Regions from separate parts of the Streptomyces sp. NPDC007808 genome, predicted to be linked through region 2. Evidence: riboswitches for the same ligand, from Rfam matches in the RefSeq annotation. Region 2 holds a riboswitch; the other holds the start of a gene.
The links. A riboswitch is a leader RNA that binds a small molecule or an ion and turns the genes downstream of it on or off. The one in region 2 is predicted to bind S-adenosylmethionine.
Positions count from the first base shown of each region.

Region 1: linked by a shared signal. The riboswitch ahead of ACFYNL_RS07055 (aminotransferase class V-fold PLP-dependent enzyme) and the one ahead of thrC (threonine synthase) in region 2 are both predicted to bind S-adenosylmethionine.

Region 1 is NZ_JBIAEQ010000002.1:178,332-185,630, forward strand. Features, by position in the region: gene ACFYNL_RS07030 (NlpC/P60 family protein) at 1-251, opposite strand, end outside; gene ACFYNL_RS07035 (NYN domain-containing protein) at 463-1,806, opposite strand; gene ACFYNL_RS07040 (hypothetical protein) at 1,846-2,085, opposite strand; gene ACFYNL_RS07045 (rhomboid family intramembrane serine protease) at 2,252-3,010, shown strand; gene ACFYNL_RS07050 (Lrp/AsnC family transcriptional regulator) at 3,007-3,288, shown strand; gene ACFYNL_RS07055 (aminotransferase class V-fold PLP-dependent enzyme) at 3,548-4,915, opposite strand; SAM riboswitch class IV at 5,086-5,202, opposite strand; gene trpD (anthranilate phosphoribosyltransferase) at 5,277-6,341, opposite strand; gene ACFYNL_RS07065 (cytochrome bc complex cytochrome b subunit) at 6,483-7,299, opposite strand, start outside.
Region 2 is NZ_JBIAEQ010000007.1:150,446-157,744, forward strand. Features, by position in the region: gene otsB (trehalose-phosphatase) at 1-834, shown strand, start outside; gene ACFYNL_RS26195 (trehalose-6-phosphate synthase) at 822-2,255, opposite strand; gene ACFYNL_RS26200 (glucosyl-3-phosphoglycerate synthase) at 2,340-3,284, opposite strand; SAM riboswitch class I at 3,416-3,571, shown strand; gene thrC (threonine synthase) at 3,590-4,876, shown strand; gene ACFYNL_RS26210 (MoaD/ThiS family protein) at 4,873-5,148, shown strand; gene ACFYNL_RS26215 (cold-shock protein) at 5,601-5,807, shown strand; gene groL (chaperonin GroEL) at 6,191-7,299, shown strand, end outside.

The sequences.
Region 1 (7,299 bases), on a different contig from region 2:
TTGTCCTGGATGGTGGAGATCTCCTTCTGGAGCTTCTCCTGCTTCTCCTTGGCCCCGTTGAACTTCTCGGTGGCCTGCTCGGCCTGCTCGTAGAGCTTGTCGACCTTTGCCTTGACCTCGTCCTTGCTCGGCTTCTCGCTGGGGGCCGCGTTGGCGGCCTGCGAACTGATGGCCACGGCGGCAGCGGCGGCGGTGGTCAGCACAGTCACACGTGCTCGGCTCGGCTGCTTGGGTCGACGGTGGGACGCCACGGAGGTGAAACCCTTCTTGTGAGTGATCACCCGCTCGGAGGTACGACGCCAGACCCTAGTGACCCTCTTGTGATCAGATCAAATCCTCACACGATTTTTCTCGTCACACACTGCATTCTTTACACACAACTCACATGGAGTGAGGCCCGCCTGACCCTACGTTGCGCGACAGTCCCCTCAATTCGGGCATCGCGCACGCAGGTTGGCGCTTTCAGGACAGTCGCTTGAGAAGCACCGCAGAAGCCACCGGCCGCGCTCCCGCCCGGGCCACCCCGTCGGCCACCTCGCGGTCGGTCGAGGCGACGATGACCGGACGCCCCGGCGGCTCGGCGCGCACCAGCTGGCGGATCAACTCGTCGGCGGTCACTCCGGGCTTGGAGAACAGCACCCGCACCCCGCGCGGCGGGGCCAGGAGCACCGGCGCGACCAGCTCGGCACCGTCGAAGACACAGGTCACCTCGGCGCCGGTCTGCGCGGCGAGCTGCGAGAGCTGGCCGAGCAGCCGCAACCGCTGCTTCTCCAGGGGCATCTGGGGATAGCCGGTCTTGGTGACGTTGTACCCGTCGACCACGAGATGCGCCTGCGGCAGGGCGAGCAACTGGTCGAGGATCGCGGGGTCGTTCTCGGACAACGCCCGCGCGGCGATGTCCTTCGGGGTCATTCGTCCCGGTTCGACCGCGTCCACGGTCTCGGCGGGGCGCACGGAGACCGGCGGCAACGCCAGTTCACGGCGCAGCCCTTGGGTGGCGTCCAGAAGGGTGTCGAGGAGCAACCGGACGCGCATGTCCTCGACACTGCGCCCCTCGCGCGCTGCTTTGCGCGTGGCCTCCAGGGCGGCCTCGGCCTCCGCGAGCCGCGCCTTGAGCCGCCGGCTCTCGCTCTCGGCCGCGGAGATCTGGGTATGCCCTTCGGTCCGCACCGCCTCGATCTCGCCCTGGGCCTTGCGCAGGGCGGCCTCGCCGCGCTTGACGTCGCTGAGGGCGGAGCGCAGCTTCCGGTGCAGCGATTCCGCTTCTTTCCTGGCCGCCTCAAGCTCGGTCCGCAGCCGCTCGGTCTCGTGCCGGGTGTGCTCGCGGGCGTGGGCGAGTTCCTCGCGCAGCCGCTCCAGTTCGGCGCGGCTCTCCTCGTCGGCGCGCTCGGCGTCGGCCCGCTGGGCCTCCTCGCCGGCCGCGGTGACCAGTTTGACCCAGCCGGCGGGCCGCAGAACATAGGCCGCGGCCGCCACGTCGAGCGGGTCCGCGGCCGCAGGCGCCGAGCCGGATTCCAGGGCGCCGGAGAGCTCCGGCTGGGCCTCTCTGAACTTCTCCCCGATGCGCTGCCGGAACAGCGGATCGGTCTCCAGCGCCGCCGCCATGGCGTTGCCTGCGAACTTGGCCCGCCGGTTCGGGGCGAACCGGGCGTACTGCCGCAGCTGTGCGGGCAGTTCACCTACGGTCAGCCCGCCGAACCCGTCGGACACGATCTGCACGACCTTGCGCCGTACACCGTCGGGCAGCGGACGGTCGAGCACCTCAGCGGCGCCGTCGCCCGGCCCCCCGCCTTGTGTCTCCACCATCCGTCACACCCCAGTTTCTGTGCGGGCCCTCCCCCATCGTCAGGAGCCGGCGCCCGGCCTGTCCACGAGTTCCACCTTGTCCACGGCGTTGCACCAGCGGCAGCGCACCGACTCGATCGTCTCGCTGAGCACCTCGCGCTCCTCGACCTTGGGCTCGCCGGCCAGATCGAGGTGGACGTACTCGACGACCCTGGACGAGCGCGTCACGTCGAAGCGCGTGAGGTTGCCGCAGAGAGTGCAGCGCCACCGCGTGGTGGCGGTCGGCAGGGGAACCGTCATCGTGAGCGTGCTCTTTCCTTCTAGGTCTTCTATTGTCCGCGACGCCCCGGACTCACCGGTGCGTGTGGCTCGTAACCCTACGGCCTGGCGGGTACCCGCCGCCCGTCCGTCCCGGGCGGCGAGGCGGTCTGTGCGCCTGCGTCCCGTTACGTCATGCTCTGTATTCATGATCGGCAACTGGAGCGTGGCGCGTTTCGGAGTTCGGTTCGGCAGGGCCGGCCGAACGGTACTGCGGTCGCCGGCGCCGGTGACGTACGGGCTCATCACCGTGTGCTGCCTGATCTTCCTGATCGGGCCGGCGGCGGGGCTGAATCCGGGGTACGGCGTCGGCGACGGGCTGCTCGCGGCGCAGCGGGCCTACTTCCACCGCTGGGGCGTGGTGCCCGCAGAGCTCTTCGAGGGCGCGCCCCGGGCCGCCCTCACCCCCGCCACGGCCCTGTTCGTCCACGGAAGCTGGGTGCACCTGCTCGGCAACATGCTCTTCCTCTACGTCTTCGGGGTGATGGCGGAGGAACGGATGGGCCGCCTCCAGTTCACGCTCTTCTACCTCGGCTGCGGCTACCTGGCCCTGCTGGGCTACGCGGCCGCCAACGACGACTCCACGCAGTCCCTGGTCGGCGCGTCCGGGGCGATCTCAGCGGTCCTCGGCGCGTTCCTGTTCCTCTTCCCCGCGGCACGCGTCACAAGCCTGCTGCCCTTCCTGCTCTTCCTGCCGCTGCGCTTCCCGGCGTGGGTCGTGCTGCCCTTCTGGGCGGCCCTGCAGTGGGTGGCGGCGGGGCGTGCGGACCAGGGGCCCGGGGTGGCGTATCTGGCGCACCTGGTCGGGTTCGGGGTGGGGTTCGGTTACGCGTGGGCCCGATTCGGCCGTACGACTAAAGTGAGTGCCGCCCCTGCTCCGGCCCCCGAGGGAGAGAACCAGCCGTGATCACCGCGATCGTCCTCATCAAGACCAGCGTGGACCGGATTCCCGAGATCGCGGAGTCGATCGCCGCGCTGGAGAACGTCAGCGAGGTCTTCTCGGTCACCGGGACCTACGACCTGATCGCCATGGTGCGGGTGAAGCAGCACGAGGACCTCGCCGAGGTCATCCCCGGCCGGATCAGCAAGATCCCCGGTGTGGAGGGGACGGACACGCACGTGGCCTTCCGCACCTACTCGCAGCACGACCTGGAGGCCGCCTTCGCCATCGGCCTGGACAGCTGACGGCAGCCGGGGCGCCCGGGCCCCGCACTCCCGGCCGAAGAGTGCCTGGTGATCACCGCCGAGGGCACCCTGGCCCACCGGACGCCCCGCGGCAGGGTGCCGACCTGCGCGGCCCCGCGTGCCGAGCTCCCCGGCCGTCCGGTGCCGGCCCCGGCGGGCACGCCCGGCGAGGGCACGCAGGAGGTGCCGGGCGTGGAGCCCGCCGCGGCATGCTGTCCGCGGAGCCGGGCACGCACGCCAGGGCGTCCGATCCGCAGGCTCACGCCGACGTGTCGGGCACGCAACGCCCGTCCTCCGTACGGTAGTTCCACTTCGCCCCGTCCGCGACGAGCTCCTTCACGGCCCGTACGAACCGCTCCACGTGCTCGTCCGGCGTACCCGCGCCGAAGCTCACGCGGACGGCGTTGAGGGACTTCTCACCCGGGGCCGCCTCGGGCGCGCCGCACTCCCCCTGCGTCTGCGGGTCACTGCCGAGCAGCGTGCGGACGAGAGGGTGGGCGCAGAACAGGCCGTCCCGCACCCCGATGCCGTACTCGGCGGAGAGCGCGGCGGCGAAGTGCGAGCTGTTCCAGCCGGCGACCACGAAGGAGATCACGCCGACGCGCGGGGCGTCGTCGCCGAAGAGGGACAGGACCCGGACCTCCGGGACCTCGGCGAGGCCCGCGCGGACCTTCTCGATCAGGAACCGCTCGCGGGCGACCAGCTCGTCGAAACCGGCCTCGGTGAGGGCCCTGCAGGCGGAGGCGATGGAGTAGGCGCCGATGACGTTCGGGGAGCCGGCCTCGTGCCGGGCGGCACTGTCGTGCCACTGCACGTCGACTGCGCCGTCCGCGCGCCGGGTGACCGTGCGGCTGGCACCGCCGCCCGCGAGGTACGGCTCGGCCTCGCGCAGCCAGTCGGCGCGCCCGGCCAGGACGCCGGACCCGAACGGCGCGTACAGCTTGTGACCGGAGAAGGCGACCCAGTCGACGTCCAGATCACGCACGCTCACCGGGTGGTGCGGGGCGAGTTGGGCGGCGTCGAGCACGATCCGGGCACCGTGCGCGTGCGCCGCCGCCGCCAACTCCCGTACCGGCCACAGCTCACCGGTGACGTTCGAGGCGCCGGTGACGCAGACCAGGGCCGGGCCGTACGGGTCGCGGTCGGCTAGGGCGCGCTCCAGGGTCTCCACGGCCTGGCGCGGAGTGCGGGGCGCGTCGAGGTAGGTGACGAGGGCGCCGCGCCAGGGCAGCAGCGCGGCGTGGTGCTCGGTCTCGAAGACGAACACCTGGCAGTCGGCGGGGACGGCGGCGGCGAGGAGGTTGAGCGAGTCGGTGGTGGACCGGGTGAACACGACCTGGTCGGTGTCCCGGCAGTCGAGGAACTCGCCGACCGTGCGCCGGGCGTTCTCGAAGAGGTCGGTGGACAGCTGGGAGAGGTACCCGGCGCCCCGGTGGACGCTGCCGTAGTACGGCGCGTAGGCGGCGACATCGTCCCAGACGCGCTGGAGGGCGGGCGCGCTGGCGGCGTAGTCGAGCGCCGCGTAGGTGACCTCGCCGCCGGTGACGAGCGGGACGGTGACATCCCTGCCGAGAACAGGCAGCGGGGCACAAACGGACTGGGCGGCGGCAACGGTGGAGACGGACATGGCGCAACTCCCGTGAAGGCAGACGAGATTCGCCGCGGAACCCGCAGGGCTCGACGCGGTGAAGGAAAAGGGAACGAAAAAGGAACGCGGAGGCGGGGCTCTGCGGCCCTATCGCATTCGCTTGCTCACGGAAGGCTCCTCGACGACCAGGACCCCTGGCTGATCGAAGGGGTCCGCGCTTGCCGCAGACCTCGCTGCCTGCGGCCTGGTCTTCACCCGGGGCACCCCGCCACGGACGGAGGGTTGCCGGACAGTCGGCCGGGGCCTCATGACTGTCACTCATGACCTGAACAGGAACGTACGTGAAGTGATCGATGTCCCGCAACCCGTGTCCGGATCGCGGGACATCCCCCGAGCCCCGCTACGCGTTGCTGGCGGCCACCCAGCGCTCCAGCGTCCGCTTCGCCGCCCCGGAGTCGATCGACTCCGCCGCCCTCGCCATCCCGAGCCGGATCTGCTCGGCGAGCGGAGCGTCCGTCGGCTCCGACGCCACCAGCGCCGCGGCCGAGTTGAGCAGGACGGCGTCCCGCACCGGACCGGGCTCGCCGTCCAGGAGGCGGCGGGCGACCTCCGCGTTGTACGACGCGTCCGCGCCCCGCAGCGCCTCCACGGGCACCAGCTCGATACCGACCTCGCGCGGGTCGAACGCCTCCTCGGTCACCTTGCCGTCGCGCACCACCCACACCCGTGACGTGGCCGTCGTCGTCAGCTCGTCGAGGCCGTCGTCGCCGCGGAAGACCAGCGCGGACGAGCCGCGCTCGGCCAGAACGCCGGCGATGAGCCCCGCCATCCGGGTGTCGAAGCAGCCGACGGCGGAGGCGGTGACCCGGGCGGGGTTGGTCAGCGGGCCGAGCAGGTTGAACGAGGTCGGGATGCCCAGGTCCCGCCGTACGCCACCGACGAACCGCATGGAGGGGTGGAACTTCGCCGCGAAGCAGAAGGTGATCCCGGCCTCCTCCACCACCCTGGCCACGCCCTCCGGCGCCAGGTCCAGGTTGATGCCGAGCTTCTCCAGCACGTCGGACGAGCCGCTCGCCGAGGACGACGCCCGGTTGCCGTGCTTGACGACCTTCGCCCCGGCGCCCGCGATCACGATGGCGGACATGGTCGAGATGTTGACCGTCTTGGCCCGGTCCCCGCCGGTGCCGACGATGTCCACGGCCGGGCCGGGGATGTGCAGCGGCTGCGCGTGGGCGTACATCGCCTCGACGAGGCCGTTGACCTCCTCGACCGTCTCGCCCTTGGCCCGCAGCGCCACCATGAATCCGGCGATCTGCGCGTCCGAGGCCTCACCGCTCATGAAGCGGTCCATCGCCCAGGCCGTGTCGCCGGCGCTCAGGTCCTGTCCACCGAGCAGCGCGCTCAGCACCTCGGGCCAGGAACGGCCCGCCGCGGTGTCGCCTCCAGCGGGGGTCACAGCGCTCATAAGCCGCTCCAGGGTCAGTTGTGGTGTCCCGGCCCCCGGGACACGAGTCTCGACGAGGTCCACCCTATCCAGCCGCGGGACACGGAGAAGGGCCCCGTCCGAAGACCGGACGGGGCCCTTCTGCCGTGGCGTGCGCAGCGATCAGTGGTGGCCGTGGCCGCTCGTGATCTCCTTGTACTCCTCGACGGTCGGCTTGGGAATCTGACCGTCCTCGCCGAAGTACGACTCGCTGAGCTTGGCGCGCAGCTTCTCCGAGCCCTTCACCTTGCGCTCGACGCCGTTCTCGTCGACCGTCGGGCCGATTTCGAGCGGCTTGTACTGCTCGTGCGCGGTGAGGGTGTGCAGCGCGTCCTGGCTGAGCGGCTCGTGCACCTCGATGAACTCACCGTGCGGCAGGCGCTTGATGATGCCGGACTCGCGACCGTGCAGCACCTTGTCCTTGTCCCGGCGCTGCAGGCCGAGGCAGATCCGCTTGGTGACGACGAAGGCGATGACCGGTCCGACGAAGAACCCGATGCGGACGAACCAGGTGACCGCGTTGATCGACAGGTGGAAGTGGGTGGCGATGATGTCGTTGCCACCACCGATCAGCATGATCATGTACCCGGTGACCCAGGCGACACCGAAGGCCGTACGGGTCGGGGCGTTGCGCGGGCGGTCGAGCAGGTGGTGCTCGCGCTTGTCACCGGTGACCCAGGACTCGATGAACGGGTAGAGGGCGATCACGGCGAGGAAGAGACCGAACAGCACCAGCGGGACGAAGACGCCCAGGACGAGCGTGTGACCCCAGAAGTTGATCTCCCAGCCCGGCATGGCGCGGACGAGACCCTCGGCGAAGCCCATGTACCAGTCGGGCTGGGCGCCCGTGGACACGTAGTCGGGCCGGTAGGGGCCCAGGGCCCAGATCGGGTTGACGGACGCGATGCCGGCGATGAGCGCGATGACACCGAAGACCAGG
Region 2 (7,299 bases):
AAGGAATCTCTGCCGGTACCCGTGACCCCGCGGGGGCGTGACGGGCTGGACGCCATCCTCGCGAGGCCCGCAGGCACGCTGGTGGCGCTGGACTTCGACGGGACGCTCGCGGCGATCGTGGCGGACCCGGAGCGGGCTCGCGCCCACCCCGACGCCGTGCCCGCGCTCGTCGCGCTCGCGCCGAAGGTGGCCGCCGTGGCGGTGATCACCGGCCGTCCGGCCGAGGTGGCCGTGCGGTACGGCGGCTTCGCGGGCGTCGCGGGGCTGGAGCACCTCGTCGTACTCGGGCACTACGGAGCCGAACGCTGGGACGCCGTCAGCGGTGAGGTCACCGCCCCCGACCCGCACCCCGGCGTCGCGGCCGTCCGCGACGAACTGCCGCGGGTCCTGGAGCGCACCGGCGCGGGCACCGGCACGTGGATCGAGGACAAGGGGCACGCAGTCGCCGTGCACACCCGCCGCGCGGCCGACCCGCAGGGCACCTTCGAGGCCCTGCGTGAACCCCTCCACGACCTCGCCGCCCGAAGCGGCCTCGTCGTCGAGCCGGGGCGGATGGTCCTCGAACTGCGCCCGCCCGGCATGGACAAAGGCAGGGCACTGAGCGAGTACGTCCGCGAACTGGGCGCCGGGTCCGTCCTGTACGCCGGGGACGACCTCGGGGACCTTCCCGCGTACGCCGCCGTCGACGAACTCCGCTCCGACGGCGTCCCGGGCCTGCTGGTGTGCAGCGGCAGCGAGGAGGTCACCGAGCTCTCCAAGCGGGCGGACCTCGTGGTCGACGGCCCGGAGGGCGTCGTACGGCTGCTGCGGCAGATCGCCGATCAGGCGGACTGACCGGCGTCGCCCTCCTCCAGCGCGTGCAGCTGGTCCAGGAACCACTGGGCCGGGGGGAGGGCGGTCGCCGACGCGGCCAGCCGCTTGGAGCGCTCCGCCCGCTCCTCCGGTCCCATGGACAGCGCCTCGTGCAGGGCCCGCGCCGTGCCGACGACGTCGTACGGGTTCACGGCGATCGCGTCCTCGCCCAGCTCCTCGAAGGCACCGGCCTCCCGCGACAGCACCAGCGCGCATCCCTCGTCGGAGACGACCGGCACCTCCTTCGCGACCAGGTTCATGCCGTCCCGGATGGGGTTGACCAGCGCCACGTCCGCCAGCCGGTACGCCGCCAGCGAGCGCGCGAAGTCGTCCTCGACATGCAGCACCACCGGCGTCCAACCCGGTGTTCCGTACCGGGAGTTGATCTCCTCGGCGAGCCGCTGCACCTCGGCCGTGTAGTCCCGGTACACCGCCAGGTCCTGCCGCGAGGGGTAGGCGAAGGCCACGTGCGTCACCCGCTCGCGCCACTCGGGGTGGTCGTCGAGCAGCTGCCGGTACGCCAGCAGGCCCCGAGCGATGTTCTTGGACAGCTCGGTCCGGTCGACCCGCACGATCGTCCGGCGGGCGCTCCCGTCGGGTGCCGCACCGATCTCGCCCTTCAGCGCCGTCATCCGCTCGACGACGTCGGCCTCACGGGAACGTGCCCTCAGGAAGTCCGCGTCCGCCCCCAGCCCGTGCACCCCGACCCGGGTGCCGCCGAGCCCTCCGGCGAACCGGTCGCAGCACGCCTCGAACGCGTCCGCCCACCGCCGGGTGAGGAAGCCCAGCCGGTCCGCGCCGAGCATGCCGCGCAGCACCTGCCCGGCCACGTCGTCCGGCAGCATCCGGAAGTACTCCGGCGGTGCCCAGGGCGTGTGCGAGAAGTGGCCGATCCTGAGGTCCGGGCGCAGCTCGCGGAGCATGCCCGGCACCAGGGTCAGGTGGTAGTCCTGCACGACCACCGCGGCACCCGGCGCCGCCTCCTCGGCCAGCGCCTCGGCGAACGCCCGGTTGTAGGTCTCGTACGACGCCCACCGGCGCCGGAACTCCGCGTCGAAGACCGGTTCCAGAGGCGTCTGGTAGAGCATGTGGTGCACGAACCACAGCACCGAGTTCGCGATGCCGTTGTACGCGTCGGAGTGCACCTCGGCAGGGATGTCGAGCATCCGCACGCCGCCCCGGCCCGCCCCCGCGACTCCGCGCCGGACCGCCTCCCGGTCGCCGTCGGAGAGCGCGGAGCACACCCACAGCGCGTCCGCGTCCGAGCCGATCGCGGACAGCCCCGAGACCAGCCCGCCGCCGCCGCGCTTGGCGTTCAGCGAACCGTCCGCGGCCACCGTGTACGAAACCGGGCCGCGGTTCGACGCGACCAGCACTTTTGCAGCACCCTGCGTGGAAGCCATACGCCTCAACCTAGCCCGGCACGGAAACGCTCAAACGTGCGGTTCCACTCAGTGGCGGGCCTGTATACGGCCCGTGTGCGACACCTACGCGACCCGCCGCGCCGCGTACTCGGCGATCTCCACCATGGGCGGCCGCTCCTCGGTGTCCACGGAGTACGTGCGCGGCTCGAACCCGTCCTCACCGCGCTCGAACTGGGTCAGGCAGGGACGTACGAGATGCCCGCGGGCCAGCCGCAGCTGGGCCGTGCGGTAGATCGCCGCGGACATGCGGCCCAGGGCCTGTCCGTCCTGGTGGCGGTGCTTGCGCACACCCACGTCCACCTGGGCCAGGGCGTCCAGGCCCACCAGGTGCAGGGCGTCGACCAGCATGCCCAGCTCCACGCCGTACCCGACCGGGAACGGCAGCTGCTCCAGCAGCGAGCGGCGGGCCGCGTACTCGCCGCCCAGCGGCTGCACGAAACCGGCCAGCTGCGGCCAGTGCATGTTCAGCAGCGGGCGTGCCATCAGCTCGGTGACCCGGCCGCCCTGTCCGGCCGCGGCGCCCAGGGGGCGGTCGTACATCGCCTTGACCAGGTCGACGCCCGGCTCGGTGAGCAGCGGGCCCACGATGCCGGAGACGAAGTCCGAGGAGAACTCCTTCAGGTCGGCGTCGATGAAGCAGATGACATCCCCACGGGTGACGAGCAGGGAGCGCCACAGGACCTCGCCCTTGCCGGGCACGGCCGGCAGGCGCGGCAGGATCTCGTCCCGGTGCACCACGGTCGCGCCGGCCGCCGCGGCCACCTCGGAGGTGCGGTCGGTGGACCCGGAGTCGACGACGACGATCTCGTCGACCAGCGGAATCTGCCGTATCAGGTCGTGTCGGATGATCGCGACGATGTCGCCGACGGTCTCCTCCTCGTTGAGCGCCGGCAGCACGACGGAGACCGACTGGCCCGAACGCTGCTTGGCGGCCAGTACGTGGTGCAGCGGGCGGTCGGACACGGACCAGGAGCGGGTGCTCAGCCAGCGCTCGACTTCTTCCAGCACGGTCGGCTGCTCCTCACTGTTGTCTCGCGGTTCGGACGACTATCTCAACTGTCCTGGCCGTCGGTTACAGTCTTGGACAACGCGGATGACCATCGCATGTCCAGGGTCGGCCGCGGTTCACAACCGCATACAGCTCATCCAGAGGGGCAGAGGGAAACGGCCCGATGAAGCCCCGGCAACCCTCCAGTCGGTACTCGTAGGTCACTGGCGACCACTTCGCGAGGCTCCCGGCTTGGGAAGGTGCCAAATCCGTCTCACGGCGAAGTGCGTCGTGAGGAAGATGAGGAGAAAGGGCCTCGCCTCACATGGCTGTGCAGACTGTTGCAAGCACCACGGAATCCACCGTAGACCTCGGTCCCGCCGCGGCGCTGTCCTGCCGCGAGTGCGGTCACCGGGTACCCCTCGGACCGGTCTTCGCGTGCGAGGAGTGTTTCGGCCCGCTGGAGATCGCGTACGACTTCTCGGCCTACGAAACCGAGGAGCTCCGCAGGCGGATCGAGGCGGGACCCGCGAACATCTGGCGCTACGCGCCCCTGCTGCCCGTCCCGGCGGACGTGGCGACCAAGCCGAACATCAACCCCGGCTGGACCCAGCTCGTCCAGGCCGACAATCTCGCGGCCGAACTCGGTGTCGAGGCCGGCAAGCTGTTCGTCAAGGACGACTCCGGCAACCCGACGCACTCCTTCAAGGACCGTGTCGTCGCCCAGGCCCTGGAGGCGGCCCGCGCCTTCGGCTTCACCACGCTCTCCTGCTCCTCCACCGGCAACCTGGCCGGTGCCGTCGGCGCCGCCGCCGCGCGCGCCGGCTTCCGCTCGTGCGTGTTCATCCCGCACGACCTGGAGCAGGGCAAGGTCGTCATGGCCGCCGTCTACGGCGGTGACCTCGTCGGCATCGAGGGCAACTACGACGACGTGAACCGGTTCTGCTCCGAGCTGATCGGCGACCCGGCCGGTGAGGGCTGGGGCTTCGTCAACGTCAACCTGCGGCCGTACTACGCCGAGGGCTCCAAGACCCTGGCGTACGAGATCTGCGAGCAGCTCGGCTGGCGGCTGCCCGACCAGATCGTGGTGCCGATCGCGTCCGGCTCGCAGCTCACGAAGATCGACAAGGGTCTTCAGGAGCTGATCAAGCTCGGGCTGGTCGAGGACCGGCCGTACAAGATCTTCGGGGCGCAGGCGGAGGGCTGCTCGCCGGTGTCGGCCGCCTTCAAGGCCGGCCACGACGTGGTCCGCCCCCAGAAGCCGAACACCATCGCCAAGTCCCTCGCGATCGGCAACCCGGCCGACGGTCCGTACGTCCTCGACATCGCGCGCCGCACGGGCGGTGCGGTGGAGGACGTGACCGACGAGCAGGTCGTCGACGCGATCAAGGTGCTCGCCCGGACCGAGGGCATCTTCGCGGAGACCGCTGGCGGGGTGACGGTGGGCGTCACGAAGAAGCTGATCGACAACGGTCTGCTCGACCCCGCCAAGACCACCGTCGTCCTCAACACCGGCGACGGCCTGAAGACCCTCGACGCGGTGGCCGGTACCGGCCTCACCGCCACCATCCGCCCGAACCTGGACTCCTTCCGAGAGGCTGGCCTCGCATGAGCGTGACCGTCCGCATCCCCACCATCCTGCGCACCTACACCGGCGGTCGGGCCGAGGTCTTTGCCGAGGGCACGAACCTCGGCGAGGTCATCGCCGACCTGGAGAAGAACCACACCGGGATCGCCGCTCGTGTTCTCGACGACCAGGGCAAGCTGCGCCGGTTCGTCAACGTGTACGTCAACGACGACGACGTGCGCTTCGAGCAGGGGCTGGAGACGGCCACCCCGGACGGAGCGGGCGTTTCCATCATCCCGGCCGTCGCCGGCGGCTGAACACGGCTGACCGAATGACCGATCATTACCTTCGGTAACCCCAATTACCGAGAGTTCATCGAATTGCCCCCACCGTGAGAGAAGCGGAGGGGGCAATTCTGTGTGGTTGAGCGAGGTACAGTTGGGGAACGCGCTGCCGATCCCTGAGTCGACAGCCCTGGATTTCTGCCGCATGCCCGACAAGAAGTAGCCAAACTGTGTGGGTTTTATGCGGCTTTTGTCATGTTTGCCGGGCCCGACTTGACCTGAAGTCAGAGGAATTGTCCCCACATTCCCGACCGGCCGTGCCCGGATTTCTCGTCCGATTGACCTGTTGCAGACGGCAGTTGGGCAGATACATTCAGCCGCGGTCGACGCGTTCCGGCGCACGCCCCCGACCGATGGGGGGTGAGGTCTGACCCGGATCCGCGAAGTGTGGATCTGTGCAAGGGCCAGTAATAGGGGAGTTAGGCATGGCTCAGGGCACCGTCAAGTGGTTCAACGCGGAGAAGGGGTACGGCTTCATCGCGGTCGACGGTGGTGCGGATGTTTTCGTCCACTACAGCGCGATCCAGATGGACGGGTACCGCACCCTGGAGGAAGGTCAGCGGGTCGATTTCGAGATCTCGCAGGGCCAGAAGGGGCCGCAGGCGGACATGGTCCGTCTGGCGACCAGCTGAAGCACGCGTCGACACTGCAGCGACGTTCTTCGAAGGGTCCGCACCTCCCGGGGTGCGGGCCCTTCGCCATGCCCGGGGTCCCTCGAAGCCCGTGTGCGCCGGGGCGTGCGCCCCGCCCGAACACCGAGAGCCGCTTGCACCCGTCCGTCACCCGACCGCCGCCCCTCAATGAGCGCCCGCTTCGCGAGCGCGCCTTGCACTCTCCTGGGTCGAGTGCTAATCATTGGCGTTAGCACTCTGAAGGTGAGAGTGACAACGAAGGACCGGGTCGGTGAGGCCCGCAAGCCGGGTGGGGCAAGGAACCACGAGGCAGGCAGGCCGTCCGTCGCGGGCGCGGGCGCGGTCCGAAGGAATCACCCCCAGTCCTGGAGGGACCACTTCACATGGCCAAGATCATCGCGTTCGACGAGGAGGCGCGGCGCGGCCTCGAGCGCGGCATGAACCAGCTCGCGGACGCCGTGAAGGTGACGCTCGGCCCCAAGGGTCGCAACGTCGTCCTCGAGAAGAAGTGGGGCGCCCCCACGATCACCAACGATGGTGTGTCCATCGCCAAGGAGATCGAGCTCGAGGACCCGTACGAGAAGATCGGCGCCGAGCTGGTCAAGGAAGTCGCCAAGAAGACGGACGACGTCGCCGGTGACGGTACGACCACCGCGACCGTTCTCGCCCAGGCCCTGGTCAAGGAAGGCCTGCGCAACGTAGCCGCCGGCGCCAACCCGATGGCCCTCAAGCGCGGTATCGAGAAGGCCGTCGAGGCCGTCTCCGCCGCCCTGCTGGAGCAGGCCAAGGATGTCGAGACCAAGGAGCAGATCGCCTCCACGGCCTCCATCTCCGCCGCCGACACCCAGATCGGCGAGCTCATCGCCGAGGCCATGGACAAGGTCGGCAAGGAAGGCGTCATCACCGTCGAGGAGTCCCAGACCTTCGGTCTGGAGCTGGAGCTCACCGAGGGTATGCGCTTCGACAAGGGCTACATCTCGGCGTACTTCGCCACCGACATGGAGCGTATGGAGGCCGTCCTCGACGACCCGTACATCCTGATCGCCAACTCCAAGATCTCCTCGGTCAAGGACCTGCTTCCGCTGCTTGAGAAGGTCATGCAGTCGGGTAAGCCGCTGCTGATCATCGCCGAGGACGTCGAGGGCGAGGCCCTGTCGACCCTGGTCGTCAACAAGATCCGCGGCACCTTCAAGTCCGTCGCCGTCAAGGCCCCGGGCTTCGGCGACCGCCGCAAGGCCATGCTCGGCGACATCGCCATCCTCACGGGCGGCGAGGTCATCTCCGAGGAGGTCGGCCTCAAGCTGGAGAACGCCACGCTCGACCTGCTGGGCAAGGCCCGCAAGGTCGTCATCACCAAGGACGAGACCACCATCGTCGACGGTGCCGGCTCCTCCGAGCAGGTCAACGGCCGGGTGAACCAGATCCGCGCCGAGATCGAGAACAGCGACTCGGACTACGACCGCGAGAAGCTGCAGGAGCGCCTGGCGAAGCT